DNA from 4 places in the Rhizobium sp. 21-4511-3d genome. Region 4 is predicted to be linked to each of the others. Evidence: predicted binding sites of a transcription regulator. Region 4 holds the regulator's gene; each other region holds the start of a gene.
What was found. The regulator LexA, encoded in region 4, represses DNA repair genes until DNA is damaged. The targets are predictions, from matches to a motif close to TGTTCNNNNTGTGTTCNG.

Region 1 (5,006 bases), on a different contig from region 4:
CTTCGTCACGATGGTCGCCAGCAGGTCGCCGGTCGAAACCGTCTCGCCGATATTGCGGTGGAAGAGTACGGTGCCGGCCACCGGCGTGCGGATCATCTCGATATTGTCGAGCGGTGCAGCTGGACCGGCAAAGGCGGCGAGCGGCTCTGTTTCGCCCGTCACCGCGCCACGCGCGGCGAGGAATGCGTGGAGCCCATCGGCATCGGCGCTTGCCATGCCGGGATAGACATCGCGGCGGCCGCGCAGCTCGAGCGTGGTGGAAAGCTTGCCGGGCAGACGGCTGCGCTTCTCGCCGGGAACTTCGTATTTCCAAGCAAAGCCGACAGCCTCCTCGAAGGCCGAGCTTTCGCCATCCGACAGCAGCACGGCATCCATCGACAGCGCGCTCGCCAGATCGCTCGCCTCCGGCCAGAAGGCCTCGTCGATATAGGCATATTGCAGCGACTCGTCATCGCAATGCAGGTCGAGCACCAGATCGGCGCCGAGCGCCATGTGGATCAGCTCGCGCTTCAGGCGGTCGGCGGCGCGGTAGCGGTCAAGGTTTTCGATCAGGCCGGCGCGGTCCCGCAGCGAAATCAGCGGGAAATCGCGATTGAAATTGGTGCGGGTGCCCAAGTCGAAGCGGCCCTGCATCTCGCCGAAATGCGACTGCGCGGCGCCGATCGGATTGGCCTGCGGCACGACGGTGATGTCGCTTGCGATCCGTCCCTCGCTCTCGGCCTTGCGCAGCTTGCCGCAGAGAAAATGCAGCACGGCCGTTCCCGGCAGTTCGTTGGAATGAAGCGCTGCCTGCAGATAGATCTTCGGTGCCTGCGGATCGTTGCCCTTGAAATGCAGCACCGGCAGGCGCCACTCGATACCCGGCGTATCGCCGGGAATGATGATCTCTCGAATATCCACTGTTCAGCACTCCCAAATTCTCTGTGCAGGAGCTTTAAGCAACTCCACCGGCGCGGCGCAAGCGCCAATGGAGGCTAGCCCAGCAGCGGCCATTCCTCGATGTCCACATGCCGGCCCTCGCCGGTGAGGCTGTTGATCAGCACGAAGGACCTTGCCGTCCAGGCGATCGGCTCGGCCAGGATCGTTTCCGGCACGCTGCGATAGTCGTAAAGCAGCGTCATATGCGGCTCGAGTTTCGGCTGAACCCGAACGCTGACACCACGGTTCATCAGCGCCAGCGCCAGCTGCGCATGCAGCGAAAGGATCTCCTGCCGTCCTTCGTCGGCCCGCAGCACGAGCGCCGGCTTGCCCTGACGGAAACTGACGGCACGGCGAAAGGTCAGCTTGAAAGGCCGCATCCGCACGGCCGCTGCCGCCGCGAGCCCGTCAAAAAGCATGCTCGGCGGAATCTCGTCCCATTCGCCGAGATGGCAGAGCGAGACATGGAGCAGCCGCTTCGGCCGCGCTCTCTCCCGCAAGCCGAAGCGGCGCCGCAGCTCGCCTGCCAGCCGCCTTGCCTGTTCGGCGGCGCGCTCGTCTGGGCGCAGAGCGAAATAGACGTTGCAGGGCTTGTGCGCCGGTCCACCGGCGCGGCTTGGCGGTATTTCACTGGCCGGTGGTCCGAACGTGAATTCGCTCTGGTTTTGTGCTCTCATCGTCAATCGGCCTTCGCCGCCTCCTCGTGAAGGCCAAAAGGCTAGCAAGGCGGGTGGTGATTGACAAGAACAAAAAGAGAACAAATAATCACTCCAACGCTACCCCTGTGCATCAGGCAAGAAACGGGTTGAAGCTCCGCTGTGCGCATACGATCTTGAGGACAGTCAATCATGGAGGTTGCGTCATGAGCGAGGCAACGCATCACTACTGCATATTCAAGACCGCTGGCGGCTATTGCGGCATCGCCTGGAATGCGGCCGGAATCACCCGCTTCCAGCTGCCGACAAAGACTGAAAGTTCGACCGAGCAGCTCTTGCTAAGACGCCTGTCGTCAGGCGTGAGCGCCGATCCGCCAGCCGCGGTCGCAGCGACGATCGAGTCCGTCAAACGCTACTTCGCCGGAGAGACCGTGGACTTCTCGGATGTGGTGGTGGATCTGTCCAATCAGCACGAGTTCTTCCGGGAAATCTATGCCGCCGCCCGCCGCGTCGGCTGGGGCCGGACGACGACCTATGGCACGCTCGCCAAGGAGCTCGGCCGCGGCCCGGAAGCGGCCCGCGACGTCGGTCAGGCCATGGCCAAAAACCCGGTCGCCCTCATCATCCCCTGCCACCGGGTGCTCGCAGCCGGCGGCAAGCTCGGCGGCTTCTCCGCCCCTGGCGGGTCGAATTCGAAAGCAAGGATGCTGGAGCTCGAAGGCGTCAACCTGGGCCCGCCCGAGCCGGCCCAGCAGTCGCTTGGCTTCTAGGCCGTGGGAGTGAGGATCACTCCCACTCGATCGTGCCGGGCGGCTTGCTCGTCACGTCGTAGACCACGCGGTTGATGCCGCGGACTTCGTTGATGATGCGGGTCGCGGCGCGGCCGAGGAATTCCATATCGTAGTGATAGAAATCCGCCGTCATGCCGTCGACCGAGGTCACGGCGCGCAGCGCGCAGACGAATTCGTAGGTGCGGCCGTCGCCCATGACGCCGACGGTCTGGACCGGCAGCAGCACGGCGAATGCCTGCCAGATCGCGTCGTAGAGGCCGGCCTTGCGGATCTCGTCGAGATAGATGGCATCAGCTTCGCGCAGGATCTCCAGCTTTTCGCGGGTGATGCCGCCCGGGCAGCGGATCGCGAGACCCGGACCCGGGAAGGGGTGGCGGCCGATGAAGCTATCGGGCAGGCCGAGCTCCTTGCCGAGTACGCGTACTTCGTCCTTGAAGAGTTCGCGCAGCGGCTCGACGAGCTGCATGTTCATGCGCTCCGGCAGGCCGCCGACATTATGGTGCGACTTGATCGTCACCGACGGGCCGCCGGTGAAGGAAACGCTTTCGATGACATCGGGGTAAAGCGTGCCCTGGCCGAGGAAGTCGGCGCCGCCGAGCTTCTTGGCCTCTTCCTCGAAGGTCTCGATGAAGAGGCGGCCGATAATCTTGCGCTTCGTTTCAGGATCGCTGACGCCTTCGAGTTCGCCGATGAACTTGTCGGAGGCATCGACATGGATCAGGTGCAGATTGTAGTGTTCGCGGAACATGGCGACGACATTGGCCGCCTCGTCCTTGCGCATCAGGCCGTGATCGACGAGCACGCAGGTCAGCTTGTCGCCGATGGCCTCGTGGATCAGCAGGGCCGCAACCGAGCTATCGACGCCGCCGGAGAGCGCGCAGAGGACGCGCTTGTCGCCGACCTGCTTGCGGATCTCGTCGACCGCCTTCTGGCGGTAGGCCGACATCGACCAGTCGCCCTTGATACCGGCGATGTTGTGAATGAAGTTGCCGATCAGCTTGGCGCCATCGGGCGTGTGCACGACCTCAGGGTGGAACTGCACGCCGTAATACTTGCGCTTCTCGTCGGCGATGAAGGCGTAAGGTGCGTTCGGCGAGGTCGCCACGACCTTGAAGCCTGCAGGCAGCGCCGTGACGCGGTCGCCGTGGCTCATCCAGACCTGATGGCGCGAACCCTTCGACCAGAGGCCTTCGAAGAGCTTGCTGTCTTCGTCGACTTCGAGGAAGGCGCGGCCGAATTCGCGGTGATGGCCGCTCTCGACCTTGCCGCCGAGCTGCATGCACATCGTCTGCTGGCCGTAGCAGATACCGAACACCGGCAGGCCGCTGTCGAAGATGATCTGCGGAGCGCGGGGCGATCCTTCATCGACCGTCGAGGCCGGGCTGCCGGACAGGATCACGGCTTTCGGCTGGAGGCGCTTGAAGCCCTCTTCGGCGGATTGGAAGGGAACGATCTCGCAGTAGACCCCCGCTTCGCGCACGCGGCGCGCGATCAGCTGGGTTACCTGGCTGCCGAAATCGACGATGAGAACGCTGTCGGGATGTGCTGTCTGGGTCATGGCGAGCCTTTAATGAAAAGCACCCGTTCTTGCAATGCGGGAAATCGGGGCGTGGCGGATTTTATTGTCCCGATTGTCCCTGCTATCAAGGCTTTCAGAACCAGAATACGCCGTCTTCCAGCGCCGTAAACAGGCTGTCCACGGCATAGGAAAGCTTGCGGTCGACGACATGAAGATACTCGGTCCAGCCAGAAATATGCTGCAGCTCCTCGACGCCGTCGGAAATGCCGCGCAGGCCGATCAGCGGCAGATTATATCCCTGGCAGGAGCGCAGGATCGCAAAGGTTTCCATGTCGACCATATCGGCGGCGATATCGGCATAGGCGGGACCTGAGATCACGTTGCCGCCCGTGGAAAGCGTAGCCTCGGGAATGCCGGGAATGCGCAGCGGCAGGTCAAGCGTCGCCGGCAGGTCGAGGAAAGGCGTCTTGCCTTTCTCGAAACCGAGCGGCGAGGCGTCCATATCGCGGTAGGAGACGGACGAGACCTGATAGACTTCGGTCTGCTCGAGCTTTGCCGAACCGGCCGAGCCGAGGGAGACGACGAGCTGCGGCAGATCGTCGGTCGCGTCGAGCCTAGCCAGCGTCTTCGTCATCGCAATCGCGGCCTCGACCGGGCCGATACCGGTCATCAGTGGTTCGAAGCGGGACTTGAGGAACGGGCCGTATTCAGCCTCCGCTGCCATCACGAACAGGATCGATTTTCCGGCAACGGATTTCAGCTCGAACTTCATCCGGTAATTCCCTCTCTTCCTCGCACGACCATCATCGTGCCCGTCATCGATGCAATCAGTTTCGCGGGGCCATCGCCGATCGCGTAGCCGCGGCCGTCCGCGACAATAATGTTGCTGCCGGGCTTGGTGATCTCTCCCCGGAACAGGAAGCGATCGCCCCGGCCGGGAGACATCAGGTTGACCTTGAATTCGATCGTGAGGATCGAGGCATCCGCGTCGATCATCGTGTAGGCGGCAAAACCGCAGGCGCTGTCGAGCGCGGCGGAGATGATGCCCGCATGCAGGATGCCGTGCTGCTGCGTCAGCTTCACGTCGAACGGCAGCTCGATCTCGACGACCCCGTGCTCGAC
Region 2 (5,006 bases), on a different contig from region 4:
TACTGCGGCAAAAGAGCATTGGAGACCGAGTGCCGGGAGGCTCTGGAAGCAGGGAATGGGACACCGGTCAGCACAGACTGCGCCCGCTGCTCAGCGAGAACGACAAGAATTGCTCCGAGCGTTGCTGAGGATGGCCTACAGTTCAAAGGGCGAGATCTCTTCGGAGGGCCGGTCCGCTACAACCTACCGGTTGGTGAACTACGTCTTTCGGATGAATTGCCCTACAGCTTAGAGCTGTTACTTTATGTCAGCTGGGGTAGTAGAGTAAGATGATCGAGACCCCTGCATGTCAAAGGCTCGTCGTACCGGAATGCGACGAGCCTTTTCTTTTATCCATTCTCCGGCCGAGCCCGCCGTCTTTCAGTGTCCATAGCACAATGATCCACGACGAGAGGACGCCAGGGATGTGAAGAGAGCTCGAACCTGGTCCTTCACCCGAACAGACCGGTGCAATCTCGTTTGCGTTCAAGAACGTCACCGCCGGCCGCGAGAGCGGAGGTCAAAGGGGGAGACGAGGTCGTAACTGCCGGCCGAACCGCCGTCACACTATGCCTTGAGGGCTCGCGAGGTTGCCGTCAGGATACGATGATCGATCGCACGCTTGCCCTGCACAAAGTGTTCGCCATATAGCAGTCCAATGAGCGATAATAAGATCTTCGTTGGCATCCGGCCAACACGCAGTGGACGGCGCAGCGCAACTCAGGAGCAGACTGGCCCTAAGTGTCAGTGGGAAGGGTGCGAAAGCGCCGGCACTCACCGCGCACCGGTTGGGGGCGCCGCCGATGGGCTCTACCTGATGTTTTGCGCTGGACACTCGAGACAGTACAGCAAGGGCTACGACTACTCGCCAGGCAAATCAGACCCCGTCGTCGCGAGATATCAGCTCGACGCCGCCGCTGGCAGAATTCCGGCGCGTGGCGTCAGAACAAATCACCAGGCTTTGGAGACGCCACTGCCCTCGTCGATACCCTCGGGTTCGGCAAAGTCACTGAAAGCGCGCGGAAAAGCCGTCCAGCCGACCGGCACTATTTCGTTGCGAAAGCTGAGGCCACTTGAAGCCCAGGCCTTTGACACGCTCGCGCTCCCGCGTGATGCCACCGCAGACGACATAAGACGTCGATATAAAGAGCGGCTTAAACTCGACCATCCGGACGCCAATAGCGGGGATCGGCAGTCGGAGGATCGCCTTAGGGCCACGATCAATGCCTATAGAATCCTCAAAGGCAGCGGCTTCTGTTAGGATGGCTCGCGGAGCTGGCGCATCGTCATTGCGTTTTCGATTGCAGCGCCCGAAGCTGTATTGTCGAAAACGCACCAGCTGTCCGACGCCAGCAGATCGCAGAATGAACGGATTTCCTCCTTGCTGTAGCTTGAACAGTAAATTTTTGGCGTGCCATGCAGACGAATGTATCTTGGTCGCCTGTCAAAATCGTTTGCTGGCCAGACCGGCGCAGGATCTGCAAGAACACGGTCCATCGCATATGTCTTTAATAGATCCAATGCCTCGCTGCACGAAAAGCTCGCGTGTCGTGCCTCAACAACAACCGGTCCATCATCGGCGTCGCGCATTATCCTGAAGGCCGGTGCGAGCACCTCAGCATTAAAGGCAAGCGACGGCGGCAGCTGGCAAAGAAGAGGTCCGCGCTTTTTGTCCAATGGTGCGATATCGCCAAGGAACGTCTGGAACGGCGCAGCGATGTCTCTCATCGCTCGCTCGTGAGTGACCTCCTTCGGAAGCTTTACCGAGAACAGGAATGCATCCGGTACTGCGTCGACCCATCGCGCGAAGGTGGACGGCCGGTGTCGGCGGTAGAAGGTCGAATTGATCTCTACGCCGTCGAAGATGGAAGCATATCGTGTCAGGGCGCTTCCTTCTTCAGCGAACCGATCGGCGTTTTTCTTTGGAATGGACCAGCCTGCCGTAGCGATGGTCGGCAAATCGATGTCCTCGCAGCTGACAATCATCAAGGCGAAACGGAGCAGACCTGGGCCTGGTTCCACGCCAACCAACATAGATTGGAACCACCGCGCTTCCGGAACGTTTGGGGAACGACTTCAGTTTTCAGGAGATCGGCATGCGTGAAAATTCAAAACCGGACAGTTCGTCGAACACACAGAAGGACCCGGACGACTGGGTGAGTGGCGACGAGCCAATGACCGGGGCGCAAAGCTCCTACCTCAAGACCTTGTCGGAGCAGGCCCACCGCTCTGACGCCTTCTCGGAAGACCTGACAAAAGCAAAGGCCTCCAAGCGGATCGAGGACCTACGCCGCTCACTCGACCTGGAATGACGAAGGGGCGCGCCGGCGCACAAGGTGCTTTCGACGCGGCTGACTTGCGTCGGGTGCAAACGGCATTGGCAACGATCGACTATCGTGCTCTGGAGGTCTCGCCGCCGTAGCCGTCATGACATCGAAGTTCAACGCGATCGCCATCGGCCGGGTCTCATTAGGGCCATGCGCGCCGCCTCTGCTCGATCGAATTGTCCAAGGCATGGGGCGGGTGGCGACCTCTGCCGCCACCCAACCTGGCAGATCACACTGGCGGGGCAGCGCCTCCATGCAGCGCACCAAGCAGCCAAAGTACCAACAGGATGACAACGACAAGGCCAAGCACGCCCCCCAAGCCGCGCCCGCCATATCTGCCATGGGCGTAGTAGCCGCCGCCGCCGCCGAGGAGGAGTATAAGAACAATGATGATTATGAGTGTTGTCATATGAGCATCCTTCGTCATTGATAGTTTTGCCATTACGGCACTGCAATCAGTTAGTTAGGGCCCAGAGTCCTTATGTCTAGGTTGCCTCCAACTTGATGCGCGAGCGAATCGGGCTCGCCTTACAAAGCCGTTCTGATAGGAGTGGCAGCTGACCCTCAAGCCTCTTGATCGCGGTGGCACCGACGTTATTTTGTCTTCACAATGGATCATTTACGCTACCAAATCTCGAAGAACCCGTTTGATCGGAATTATTCCGTCATCGACATATTTACGGGATGGCCGGCAGAGTTTCATGGCGTCACGCTCGACTGCTTGGACGGACCAGAAGCCGACCGGATGGTCGACGTCCTCAACTTGCAGGACTTTGACCGCCGGGGGCAGTTGCGGCCATTGCGGTAGTGCCTAGCCCACCTGCCGCTTTCAGACTGCGTCGCAACACCCCGGCAGCGAGTGACGGCATACCGGGGCGCTGCTTGACGGGCTAGACCGACAGAATGCTCACCACCTTCATTCGTGTCATTCTTCGCTTACGGCGCTTGCAGGAACATTCGCGCCGATCGGTCGGATTGCCTCTTCGCATCCCACGCGTCCTCTACCGAGACCACACATCGGAAACGATCCGTCATGTCACGACGTCCGCCTTCCATCCCGTCGCAGGTCGACGTTGATGTGGGCGCGCGTTTGCAAAGCCGGAGAAGAATGCTGAAAATATCTCAGCCGCTCTGCCTGAGAAGCTGGCCATTGTGTTTCAGGACGTGCAACAATACGAACTAGGTCGGACCGGATTGGGTTGGCCGATTGCAGCAGTTGCGGGCATACCCGGGACCACTCCGGTAGTGCCTTTCGGTGAAGAAATATCCACACTGACGATCACGACGCTGCACTTCTTGCAGTCAAAGACCCGCCGCCTCCCCAAGAGGCAGGCCCGCTGAATAAGCATTCGTCATGATCACAAAGCCTGTTCGAATTGATCAAGACCCTCGCCGGCGAGGCTTGAGCAGCAGAACCGACATTGTGGGGTGCCTCCTTAAGTACGGCGGGCTTTTCGTAATTGCAATTTTCGTTTAAACGTCTGACCGAATTTAAGTGTCTTACCAGCTTGGAGCGCGGATCGTCCCTGTAACATGGTGGAAGAAAGCACAGAATCTCCGTTGAGCGAAACCTGTCTCCAGATACTGCGCGAGCTGGAGGAGGATCTGCCGATCTCATCAGAGGATGAATGGTTCGAAATTCGCGCCCTGCTTCACGACTTGTACAGCCATGGCGTCCGAGGCCATGCGCGTCTCAAGCGTCTGCTGTTTTCGTCCGTCATCAACCGCCGCCTTGCCCCGCAGCCCCGAAATCCGGTTCGAGCATCTTATCACTCCTGGGGCAACGGCAAGCTCAATCGCCTGATCGAGCGCAACAGTCGGTGAATTGCCCATCGTCAGGATTGGCGCCTCGGCTCAAGCAATCATCGACCGCGATACGCCTCCGCCGGGAGTTGCAACTGCATCGGCCGATCGTCAACAAAATTGTGGTACACACCATGCGGGACGGTGTCGTGAGCTTCGTGCGCACGGTTTGCCGGTGTCCGTCGCGAAAGGACGCGCCTGTTGGGCGAGCGGCGCCCGCCTCGATGGACGAGCTCCGCGCAATTGTCGAGGCTTCTTTGCGGTGTTCTATATCCCCGCAAGAGCTCGCGCCGAGGCCTCAGCGACGTCAACCCCGGCCGACAAGACTGCAGAACTTGGAAATCTTAGAAAGACGTCGGACCTAAGTCCGATTGTTGCGTGTCGCTACTGCGTTAGCTCTGCGCTATGAAAAAACGAACGGCGCTGCTCAGCTTGGCAATTTTTGTCCTGCTCGGAGTGGTCTTCTTCAGCATGTCTGAGCTCCTTGATATCGTCAGCTTGGGGCCAAGCGCCAATAGTGTGGTCAGTGGGACGCGTTGAAGACACCGCTGGAGCAGCTGACACCTAAAGCGTACAACCAAGGCGTGAGGAAGGTCGTGATCGATGAGCGTAGTCGCCGCGAGTTTCTAAAGATATTGAGAGGTCGACGGTCCCGCGACAGCCGAACTGCACGCCACATGCCACCCCGGCCTGTCAAGGCACGGTCAGCGCTCCGACGACGAGGCACGAATGGGTTCTGGGCTCGTTAATTTTGTGATAGCCTCAACTCTCGCGTCGACGATTTTCAGCGAGCGGAACACGTTTCGGAGCACCGTCTCGATCTCACGCAAAAGATTGGCGACCTGGCGCGGTTGTTCCATGGTCTTCTTCATCGACCCTTCCACCAAGGCCACTCCA
Region 3 (5,006 bases), on a different contig from region 4:
CTGGCGGTCATGGGGATTCCACTCCAGGAAGAGGGAGAGGGGGGCCGGATTGCGGCTCTTCTCCAGGGTGAGATGAAAGACCGGATTGCCGATGCTACCGCCCAGCATCGAACCATCCGGCAGGGGCCGCTCCCGCGCAGGCGCGGGCCCGGCAAGAAAACGGAAATGTGCGCTACTTGCCTCCTCCTCTCCTGATTGCCGCAGCAGCAGCAGGGAGCGACCAGCCGATTTCGCCCGCAGGTGAAAGCGCCGGCTCTCGGCAAGGCCGAAGGATTTCGGATTGCCGCGGATTTCCAGGATCGTCGTCACGAAGGCGCCGCTTTCCAGCGCCGCTTCCGCAAGCCAGAGCGCATCCTCCAGTTTTCTGGGGCTCGCATGCAGGAAAAGCTCCGGCCGCAATCCGAAATCCTTCAGCCCGACGGCATAGGGCACCCCTGCCTCGATCGTGCCGACCTTGTCAGCGATCCAGAGGACGGGATTTTTTTCCTCGGCCCGATGCTGCAAAGCTGCAGCGATCGCCAGCGCAAATCCGCTGCTGCTGCCAGCATCGAGAAACATCTTCGTGCGGATTTCTGTCAGTGCATCGAGCGGCAATCCACCTTCGAGCGCCTCGTCCAGCTCCGGAATGCCAAAGGAAAACCGTGGTGTCTCGTCCCTCTTTCGCGGTGCATTTCCCTTACCCAGCGCCTCCTGTTCGGCTGCCGCAAGCGCCGGCACCGGTTTTCCTTCAAGCTTTGCAATGGTTTCGCGGAGCCCAAAAAGCCGCTCGCGCGTCACGGCCGTCTGTGCCATGACGTTCACTCCAGATCAGAATTGTTCCTGTTATGTTCTTATGGATTCCAGAGCTTGCCGGAAGAGTCAACAGCCGTTTGTTGTGAATTTATTCCTGCCATTGATTCCACACTCGAAAATCCTTCACAAAGGTTCTATATGGGCGGCAGAGAAAGGGGTTTTTGATGGCCCGCATAGACCAGAGCGAGGATTGGCGCGATCGCCATGCTCCGACGCTCAGCACATTTGAATCCCTGGCGATGGAGGCCTACAGCCACCTGCCGGATGAATTCCGTTCGCTTACCGCCAATCTGACGATCGAGATCGAAGATTTCCCGGATGACGACGTTTTCGAGGACATGGCGCTGGAAACGCCCTTCGACCTGCTCGGCCTTTTCGAGGGCAGGGGCATTTCGGAACGGTTCACGATGGAAACCGGCGAACTGCCGAACCGCATTCGCCTCTATCGCCGCCCGATCCTGGATTACTGGGCCGAGAACGACGAAACGCTCGGCGATATCATCACCCATGTCCTCATCCACGAAATCGGCCATCATTTCGGCCTCAGCGATGACGACATGGAGCGTATCGAGGCGAGCGCCGAAGAGGCGGCCGATCGGTAAATCTTACTGCTCGGAGAGCTTCATATCCGGGTGGTAGTCCTTGCCTTCGACGTCCTTGACGATCGCCTGGGCGGCAATGACCTGCTTGGTCTCGGCATTGAAGGTGACCGAGGGAGAGCCCTGCAGCGACCAGCCCTTGTTGAGGGCATCGGTTACGCGGTGGCAGAATGCGGCATCGTCCTGGCCGGTCAGAAGGCGGTAGAGCTTCATGTCATGATTTCCGTTCAGCAATGAGGCGGGATTTATGAACCAGACTTTCCGCCTGGACAAGATGCAGGCGCTCGATCATCCGGCCGTTTGAATTGATGACGTTGAGACCTTCAGTCGCAGGATCGGCAAAGGCAGCGATAATCTCTTCGGCCTCGCGAATGGCAGCGTCGTCAGGCCCGAAATGCCGGTTTGCACTTTCGATCTGCGCCGGATGGATCAGCATCTTGCCATCGAAACCCATGGCGCGGGCATGGGTGCATTCCGCCTCGAAGCCATCCACATCCCTGAAATCGTTGAAGACGCTGTCGATCGCATCGAGCCCATAGGCCCTGACGGCCAGGATCACCTGCATTAGCCACGGCACCAGATAAGTGCGCCCCGGCTGCGGCAGAACGCCGGTTTCCTTGCGCAGGTCGTTCAAGCCCACGACGAAGCAATCGAGCCTCGACCCGGCTGTCCGCCCGAACTCGGCGATCGCCGCCGAATTCAGGATGCCGCGCGGCGTCTCGATCATCGCCCAGATCCGCAGCGTTTCCGCGGCATCGGCATCGCCAAGCATGTCGCTGATCGCCATCACATCCTGCGGCTCGTCCACCTTTGGCAGCAGCACCGCATCCGGCTCGAGAGCCCGCACCAGTTCCATATCGGCAAGGCCGAAACCGGAGGATAGGGCATTGATGCGGATGATCCTCTCCTTGCCCGCAAGCGCCGGGCCGGCGAAGAACGCCTTCAGGTTTGCCCGCGCCTCATCCTTCTTCTCCGGCGCGACGGAATCCTCCAGATCGAAGATGACGGCATCGCAATCAAGCACATAGGTCTTTTCCAGTGCGCGGGCATTGATGGCGGGAACGCTGAGCACCGAACGGTGCAGGCTCAGGGAACGGGCAGGGGAATTTCGGCTCATCACGAATGTGTGCCAAGCTTTGTGAAGGCTGACAAGACAACAAAAAGCCATGCTTGCCTTGCACAGAGGGAAATCAAGGACCACATTCCTTTCGAAGAGAGGTCTAGAATTATGCAGAATATCCGTTCCATCTTCCTCATGCTGGCAGGCGTCACCGTGTTTGTGGCTCTTGCGCTGTTTACCTTCTCGGTCACGCTCGCCGTCGGCGGCATCCTGACCGTGCTGATGGTTGGCCGCGCCCTGTCGCTGAAGATGAAACCGGCTCCGGTGCGCGCCAAGGCCCAGACGCAGCAGCGCGAAATGCGCATCTGGAACGACGGCCGCGGCACCATCATCGATCTCTGATCGCACCGGCTTCCAAGCCTTCGCGAAAAATTCTTTATGGAGCTGTCGGCTCCCGCTCTACCTTCACGTCCTTGAGGCGGACGGCCCCGATGCCGGACCTTCAAAATCAGGAGACGGAGGAAGAACATGAGCACGATGGAAACCGCACCCGCCAAGATGCCGCCGGTCAAGAATGGCCTGCTGCCCTATCTGACAGTCGACGGTGCGCTTAAGGCCGCAGAATTCTACAAGAAGGCATTCGCCGCCGAAGAGGCATATGTCGTGCCGGCCGACGAAAAGGGCCGGACGATGCATGTGCATCTCTATATCAACGGCAGCTCGCTGATGCTGTCGGATGCCTATCCGGAATACGGCCATCCCTTCAAGGGTCACGAAGGCTTTGCGATCCAGCTCGTCATCGACGACATCGATGCCTGGTGGAACCGCGCAGTGGCCGCCGGCGCCGAAGTCGTCATGCCGATCGAGCTGATGTTCTGGGGCGATCGCTACGGCCAGCTGCGAGACCCCTTCGGCGTCGTCTGGGGCCTGAACGAAGCATCCAAATAGCCGCCTATGCAAAGTGGTCAGGCTGCGCGAAACGCCGCGCAGCTGCCATTCTGGAAAGATTCTCCTTCATTTCGGCGGGAAACTGGACTAGATGCTGATCAACGAAAGTACATCCGCTGAATTTGGAGCCTAGGTCATGGATAAATTCGTGAAGCTCACCGGCGTTGCCGCGCCCCTGCCCGTCGTCAACGTCGACACGGACATGATCATTCCGAAGGACTATCTGAAGACCATCAAGCGCACCGGCCTTGGCAAGGGTCTCTTCGCCGAAGCCCGCTACAATGAAGACGGTTCCGAGAACGCCGATTTCGTGCTGAACAAGCCGGCCTACCGCGACGCCAAGATCCTCGTCGCCGGCGACAATTTCGGCTGCGGCTCTTCGCGCGAGCATGCCCCGTGGGCACTGCTCGATTTCGGCATCCGCTGCGTGATCTCCACCAGCTTCGCCGACATCTTCTACAACAACTGCTTCAAGAACGGCATCCTGCCGATCAAGGTCAGCCAGGAAGATCTCGACAAGCTGATGGACGACGCTTCGCGCGGCTCCAACGCCATCCTCACCGTCGACCTCGAAAACCTTGAGATCACCGGCCCGGACGGTGGCTCGATCAAGTTCGACCTCGACGCCTTCAAGCGCCACTGCCTGCTGAACGGCCTGGACGACATCGGTCTCACGATGGAAAAGGGCACGGCGATCGACAGCTTCGAAAAGAAGAATTCCGCTTCGCGCCCCTGGGCTGCCTGAGTTATCAGAACATCTGACGAAAAAGCCGGGCAATGCCCGGCTTTTTTATTTACCCCCTCAGAAAAACCGTTCCTGCCACGCCTTGAGCTTGCCGAGCGACACCCCGATGCCGCCGCAGACTTCAATGAGCGGGTTTTCGAAGCGTGACAGCAGGTCGGCATGCACATCGGAAACGGCAAGCGCCGCGCCGCAGGCGGGCTCGACGAGAATGCGGTGGGCATCGGCAAATTTCAGGCAGGCAGCCACCGCTTCCGCGTCGGTCACCGTCACGCTTTCGATCGGATGGTGATTGGGCAGGTCGAAGACATGCTGCGCAACCTGCCGGGCACCAAGCGAATTGGCGATCGAGGTGATGCCGGGCAGCGTGATACGCTCCTTCGCCTTCAGTGCCTCATGGAAGGAGGCCGCACCTTCGGTTTCGACGGCAATCACCGGCACATCGCCAAGGCCATTGCGCTTCAGCCCGGCGACGATACCGGCCAACAGACCGCCGCCGCCGACGCTGGCGATCACGCAGTCGAAACGGGTGCCGCTCGCTACGACCTCATCGATCAGTGTTCCATGCCCTTCCCAGAGCAGCGGATGATCAAAAGGATGCACATAGGCGGCCTTGCGCGCTTCCGAGAGCTTGATCGCATAGGCATTGGCCTCATCGAAGACCGAGCCGTGCACCAGAACAGAGGCGCCGGTTGCCTCGATCGACTGGCGAACTTCAGCAGAGGTCGTCTCCGGCACGACGATCGTGACGGGAACGCCGAGCGCCCGGCCCGCAAAAGCCGCCGCAATCCCGGCATTGCCGCCGGAAGCGCAGAAGATTTCCTTCGCGCCATTCTCCACCTCATGCTGGCACAGCCGGCTGACG
Region 4 (5,006 bases):
TCATGGCCGGAACCACGAACCGGCCGATCTTCTTTTTCTTATGATGCTTTGTCCACATACGCACACATGCTCTAAAACGCATTACCTATGCGAAGAGAGTAGCGCTCAGAGATTAACCGTCCGTTGACTATGAATTCTTGCGGGCAAGAAAAAACCCGCGCCGGTGAAGCGCGGGTTTCAAGGCATTGAGCTTTAAGGGCTATCAGCCGCGGATGATCGAGCGGCCGGCATAGCGGGCCTGCGGGCCGAGGCCCTCTTCGATACGGATCAGTTGGTTGTATTTTGCAAGACGATCAGAGCGCGACAGCGAGCCGGTCTTGATCTGACCGCAGTTGGTGGCAACTGCGAGATCGGCGATCGTGGAATCTTCGGTTTCGCCCGAACGGTGCGACATGACAGCGGTGTAGGCTGCCTTGTGCGCGGTGTTGACGGCGTCGAGCGTCTCGGTCAGCGAGCCGATCTGGTTGACCTTGACGAGGATCGAGTTGGCAACGCCCATCTTGATGCCATCGCGCAGGCGGGCCGAGTTGGTGACGAACAGATCGTCGCCGACCAGCTGAACCTTCTTTCCAGCGAGATCGGTCAGGGCCTTCCAGCCATCCCAATCGTCTTCAGCCATGCCGTCTTCGATCGAGATGATCGGGTACTGGGCGGCGAGCTGTGCGAGGTATTCGGCCATGGCACCCGATTCCAGCGTGCGTCCCTCGCCTTCGAGAACGTACTTGCCGTCCTTGAAGAATTCGGTCGCTGCGCAGTCGAGGCCGAGATAGATGTCTTCGCCCGGCTTGTAGCCAGCCTTTTCGATCGACTTCATGATGAAGTCGAGGGCCTCAGGGGCGCTCTTCAGGCCCGGTGCGAAACCGCCTTCGTCACCGACGTTGGTGTTGTGGCCCTGAGCCGACAGTTCCTTCTTGAGGACGTGGAAGACTTCCGAGCCCATGCGGACGGCTTCGCGGATCGAGTCGGCGCCAACCGGCAGGATCATGAATTCCTGGAAGTCGATCGGGTTGTCTGCATGTGCGCCGCCGTTGATGATGTTCATCATCGGAACCGGCAGCAGGTGAGCGGAAGCGCCACCGACGTAGCGGTAAAGCGGCAGGCCGGCGGCCTGAGCGGCAGCCTTGGCGACAGCGAGCGAAACGCCGAGGATGGCGTTGGCGCCGAGACGCGACTTGTTCGGCGTGCCATCCAGCTCGATCATGATGTTGTCGATCTGGATCTGGTTTTCGGCATCGATGCCGCCGATGGCATCGAAGATCTCGGTGTTGGCGGCTTCGACAGCCTTTTCGACACCCTTGCCGAGATAGCGCTTGCCGCCATCGCGAACTTCAACGGCTTCATGCGCGCCGGTCGAAGCGCCCGACGGAACAGCCGCACGGCCCATGCTGCCATCTTCGAGATAGACGTCGACTTCGACGGTGGGGTTGCCACGGCTATCGAGGATCTCGCGGGCGATGATATCGGTAATTGCAGTCATGGGTTTCTTCCTGCTCGGTGGGTGGATAAATCGTTTGAAATCGTCTTAATCGAAGGCACGCAGATTGCAATGGCGTTTTCACAGCCGTTTTTGAGCCGCCTAACATGCCTTCGTTTCAGGCCACCTGCGTGGCCTATTACAAGATCATGTCAGCCTTTTGAACGTCAGGCCGACTTTGCGATCGCATCGAAGGCCAGAAGCTTTTCGAGAAGCCGCGGCATGTCCTTCAGATAGACCATATTCGGGCCATCCGACGGCGCATTGTCAGGATCCTCATGCGTCTCGACGAAGACGCCGGCAACGCCGACGGCGACGGCCGCACGCGCCAAGGTCTCGACGAATTCGCGCTGGCCGCCACTCGATCCGCCCTGCCCGCCCGGCTGCTGCACCGAATGCGTGGCATCGAAGATCACAGGCGCGCCCATGGCCGCCATGATCGGCAGCGAGCGCATGTCGGAGACCAGCGTGTTGTAGCCGAAGGAAGCACCGCGCTCGCAGAGCAGGATGTTCGGGTTGCCCGTCTCATTGAGCTTGGCGAGAACGTTCTTCATGTCCCACGGAGCCAGGAACTGGCCCTTCTTGACGTTGACGGCGCGGCCGGTCTTGGCCGCAGCAACGAGAAGGTCGGTCTGGCGAGAGAGGAAGGCCGGGATCTGCAGGATGTCGACGACGGTTGCGACCTCTGCACACTGCTCCTCGGTATGAATGTCCGTCAGAACCGGGAAGCCGAATTCCTTCTTCAGATCAGAGAAGACTTCGAGCGACTTGTCGAGGCCGATGCCGCGCTGCGCCGAGAGCGAGGTGCGGTTGGCCTTGTCGAAGGAAGACTTGTAGACGAGGCCGATGCCGAGCTTCTTGCAGAGTTCGCTCAGAACACCGGCGATCATGAAGGCATGTTCGCGGCTTTCCATCTGACAGGGGCCAGCGATGATCGACAGCTTGCCGGCATTGGAAAAGGTAACGCGGCCAGCGCCTTCGCCGACGGCGACTTCTGCATTGGTGTTGCTCATTGGGTCTCCTCGAAGGCGAAGATCGCGCCTTGTCCCGGCGCCGGCTTCACCAATAGACGATTGTTCATATTCACGTAGGTGATCCCGTTAGCAGCCAAATGCGCCGCTGTCACGGCCAGATCAGCGACCGCAAAGACGATTGCCCGCGCCCGCAGGCCGTTATCGGTGCCAAGCGGCTCGACATCGAAATAGGCCTCCATCCCTTCTTCGGAATAGATGACGATCCGGACATTGCTGAGAGCGAAGGAAAGGCCGAAGGCGGCCTCACCGGGCGCCACGCCGCCGGTTGCCGTCTGCAACAGCGACGCGAAGGCATCGGGCTCCTCTGCGCTGAGCGCGATCTCGACGATGCCGAGAACGCCGTTGGCATGAGTCTCCAGCGCCTTGCGATCGGCCGGAAAGGCGTTGATCCGCTGGCAGGCGAAGAAGAAGACATCGGGCGCCCTCAGATCGGCGGCAAAGGCGAGCTTGAAGGCGCCGGTCGCCTGCGTTCCATCGGGCATGACGATCGGGCGCGAGAACTCCACCATGTCACCGCCGCTCAGCTGCGCGCCATCATAGGCGGCCCTGTCCGCATCGGCATCGTCAGTACCGAAGACGACCGCCGAGAATCCATCATCGCCGCAGCGGAAGCGGAAGGCCTGGTCGCGGGCGATAAAGCTGTTGCCCTTGGCGGCGGCGGCATCGCACTCCGTCTGGCTCGCGATGCCGAGCGGCTCAAGATAGGTCTTGTCGGCGAGGAAGACGCAGGCATTCTCCGTTCCGAATGGATGGCGGCCACTGGCAGCGACGGTGAAACCGAGACGGCCGAGTCGCTCGCGGGCGACATCGATATGGGTGACGGGCAGTACCAGATGATCGAGCGGATGCGTCATGGCGGTTCCCTCCGGTGAAGCCGGCAGAGATTTGCACGCCGCGCCGGGCAAAGCGCAAGCGCGGATAACCAATCCGGCAAAGAAACTTTCAAAAATGACGAAAAATGATGGGAAGTTTTACCAATATTTAGGCACTTGCGGAACACATATGGAACATATAGTGTCCGTTCTGGCTTTGTTTCACGAATCTGGGGAAAGACTTCGATGCTGACGCGCAAACAACAGGAGCTTCTCCTCTTCATTCACGAGCGGATGAAGGAGTCCGGCGTACCGCCGTCCTTCGACGAAATGAAGGATGCGCTCGACCTCGCCTCTAAGTCGGGCATTCATCGCCTGATCACAGCGCTCGAAGAGCGCGGCTTCATTCGCCGCCTACCGAACCGCGCCCGCGCACTGGAAGTCATCAAGCTGCCCGAGGCCTACAGCCCCAGCATCCAGCCGCGCCGCGGCTTCTCGCCAAGCGTCATCGAAGGCAGCCTCGGCAAGCCGCAGCCCGTCGCGCCGCCGAAGCCGGCGAACGAAGACAATAGCAGCTCGATCTCGGTTCCTGTCATGGGCCGCATCGCCGCCGGTGTGCCGATTTCCGCGATCCAGCAGAACACCCATGACATCACCGTTCCCGCCGACATGCTCGGAAACGGCGAGCACTACGCTCTTGAAGTCAAGGGCGACTCGATGATCGAGGCCGGCATTTTCGACGGCGACACGGTGATCATCCGCAATACCAATACCGCCAATGCCGGTGATATCGTCGTCGCCCTCGTCGACGATGAAGAAGCAACGCTGAAGCGCTTCCGCCGCAAGGGCGCATCGATCGCACTCGAAGCTGCCAACCCGGCTTACGAAACGCGTATCTTCGGGCCTGACCGCGTCAAGGTTCAGGGCAAGCTTGTCGGCCTTATCCGCCGCTATCACTGACGGCGATTTCATCACCGTCAAAAGTGCCGCTGCGCCAATCATAGGCGCGGTGGCGGGTCCAGGGGCGATCGAGATCCTCGAAGGATGCGGTGACTGCTGCAGCGCCTCCATCGAAGCGCAACTCGACAGAGCCTGTCTTTCTTAAAGTAGCGCCGGTAAAAAGCAGTGCGCCAGAGCGGCAGCTTTCGAGCCGCAGGCGCACCGGTGTGACGACGATATCGGATGCATCGCAGGCGGGGCCGAGGTAAGCGGCATTGTCGATGACCGTCAGCACCGAGCCGTTCTCCAGCTTTGCCGTGCACCAGGCTTTCTTTACGCAGGAAAACCGCTCTTCCCTGGCATTGGCCGCAATGGCGCTCTGCGCTTCCTGCTGTTGCGCTGATGTCAGCCTCAATCTTTCACCCGGCGGCGCGGTCGGGACCGATGTCGATGCCGATGCCGATGTGATAAAGATCGGCTCGCGATGGCTGTCCAGCACCAGAGCCCGTTTCCACTGATCGAAGATGAAACCCGGCGGGCGCTCGCGATTGGTAGCGATTGTGCTGGAACCGACGATCCCCGCCATGCTGCCGTCCTCAGCAATGACGATCTTCGGCGGCGGCTTCTCGGGAAGCATGACGACCACAAGCGTCGACAGGGCCATGATTGCCGTGCCGATATGCCTCAGCCGGGTGCGCAGCAGGGTCAGTAACAGGAAGCCCGCGACCGCGGCCGGGAAATACCAGG

Region 1: ACQZ5H_RS17735 (2'-5' RNA ligase family protein) is a predicted target of LexA. The motif match lies at 1,661-1,678, and genes of this name have one in related genera.
Region 2: ACQZ5H_RS22160 (DUF3072 domain-containing protein) is a predicted target of LexA. The motif match lies at 2,035-2,052, and genes of this name have one in related genera.
Region 3: ACQZ5H_RS20165 (ImuA family protein) is a predicted target of LexA. The motif match lies at 815-832, and genes of this name have one in related genera.

Annotation. Positions count from the first base shown of each region.
Region 1 covers NZ_JBNWCF010000007.1:294,389-299,394, reverse strand. The annotation lists gene ACQZ5H_RS17740 (peptidase M14) at 1-900, opposite strand, end outside; gene ACQZ5H_RS17735 (2'-5' RNA ligase family protein) at 975-1,595, opposite strand; gene ACQZ5H_RS17730 (methylated-DNA--[protein]-cysteine S-methyltransferase) at 1,781-2,344, shown strand; gene guaA (glutamine-hydrolyzing GMP synthase) at 2,361-3,923, opposite strand; gene ACQZ5H_RS17720 (5'-methylthioadenosine/S-adenosylhomocysteine nucleosidase) at 4,018-4,656, opposite strand; gene ACQZ5H_RS17715 (PaaI family thioesterase) at 4,653-5,006, opposite strand, start outside.
Region 2 covers NZ_JBNWCF010000010.1:199,125-204,130, forward strand. The annotation lists gene ACQZ5H_RS22150 (J domain-containing protein) at 638-1,240, shown strand; gene ACQZ5H_RS22155 (DUF72 domain-containing protein) at 1,237-1,938, opposite strand; gene ACQZ5H_RS22160 (DUF3072 domain-containing protein) at 2,076-2,291, shown strand; gene ACQZ5H_RS22165 (DUF3309 family protein) at 2,536-2,715, opposite strand; gene ACQZ5H_RS22170 (hypothetical protein) at 3,840-4,130, shown strand; gene ACQZ5H_RS22175 (hypothetical protein) at 4,814-5,006, opposite strand, start outside.
Region 3 covers NZ_JBNWCF010000009.1:108,787-113,792, reverse strand. The annotation lists gene ACQZ5H_RS20165 (ImuA family protein) at 1-792, opposite strand, end outside; gene ACQZ5H_RS20160 (metallopeptidase family protein) at 957-1,394, shown strand; gene ACQZ5H_RS20155 (DUF1737 domain-containing protein) at 1,398-1,604, opposite strand; gene ACQZ5H_RS20150 (HpcH/HpaI aldolase/citrate lyase family protein) at 1,606-2,508, opposite strand; gene ACQZ5H_RS20145 (hypothetical protein) at 2,620-2,853, shown strand; gene ACQZ5H_RS20140 (VOC family protein) at 2,980-3,399, shown strand; gene leuD (3-isopropylmalate dehydratase small subunit) at 3,536-4,144, shown strand; gene ACQZ5H_RS20130 (pyridoxal-phosphate dependent enzyme) at 4,202-5,006, opposite strand, start outside.
Region 4 covers NZ_JBNWCF010000001.1:983,812-988,817, reverse strand. The annotation lists gene ACQZ5H_RS05390 (FtsB family cell division protein) at 1-58, opposite strand, end outside; gene eno (phosphopyruvate hydratase) at 203-1,477, opposite strand; gene kdsA (3-deoxy-8-phosphooctulonate synthase) at 1,642-2,487, opposite strand; gene ACQZ5H_RS05375 (VOC family protein) at 2,484-3,362, opposite strand; gene lexA (transcriptional repressor LexA) at 3,567-4,280, shown strand; gene ACQZ5H_RS05365 (ComEC/Rec2 family competence protein) at 4,261-5,006, opposite strand, start outside.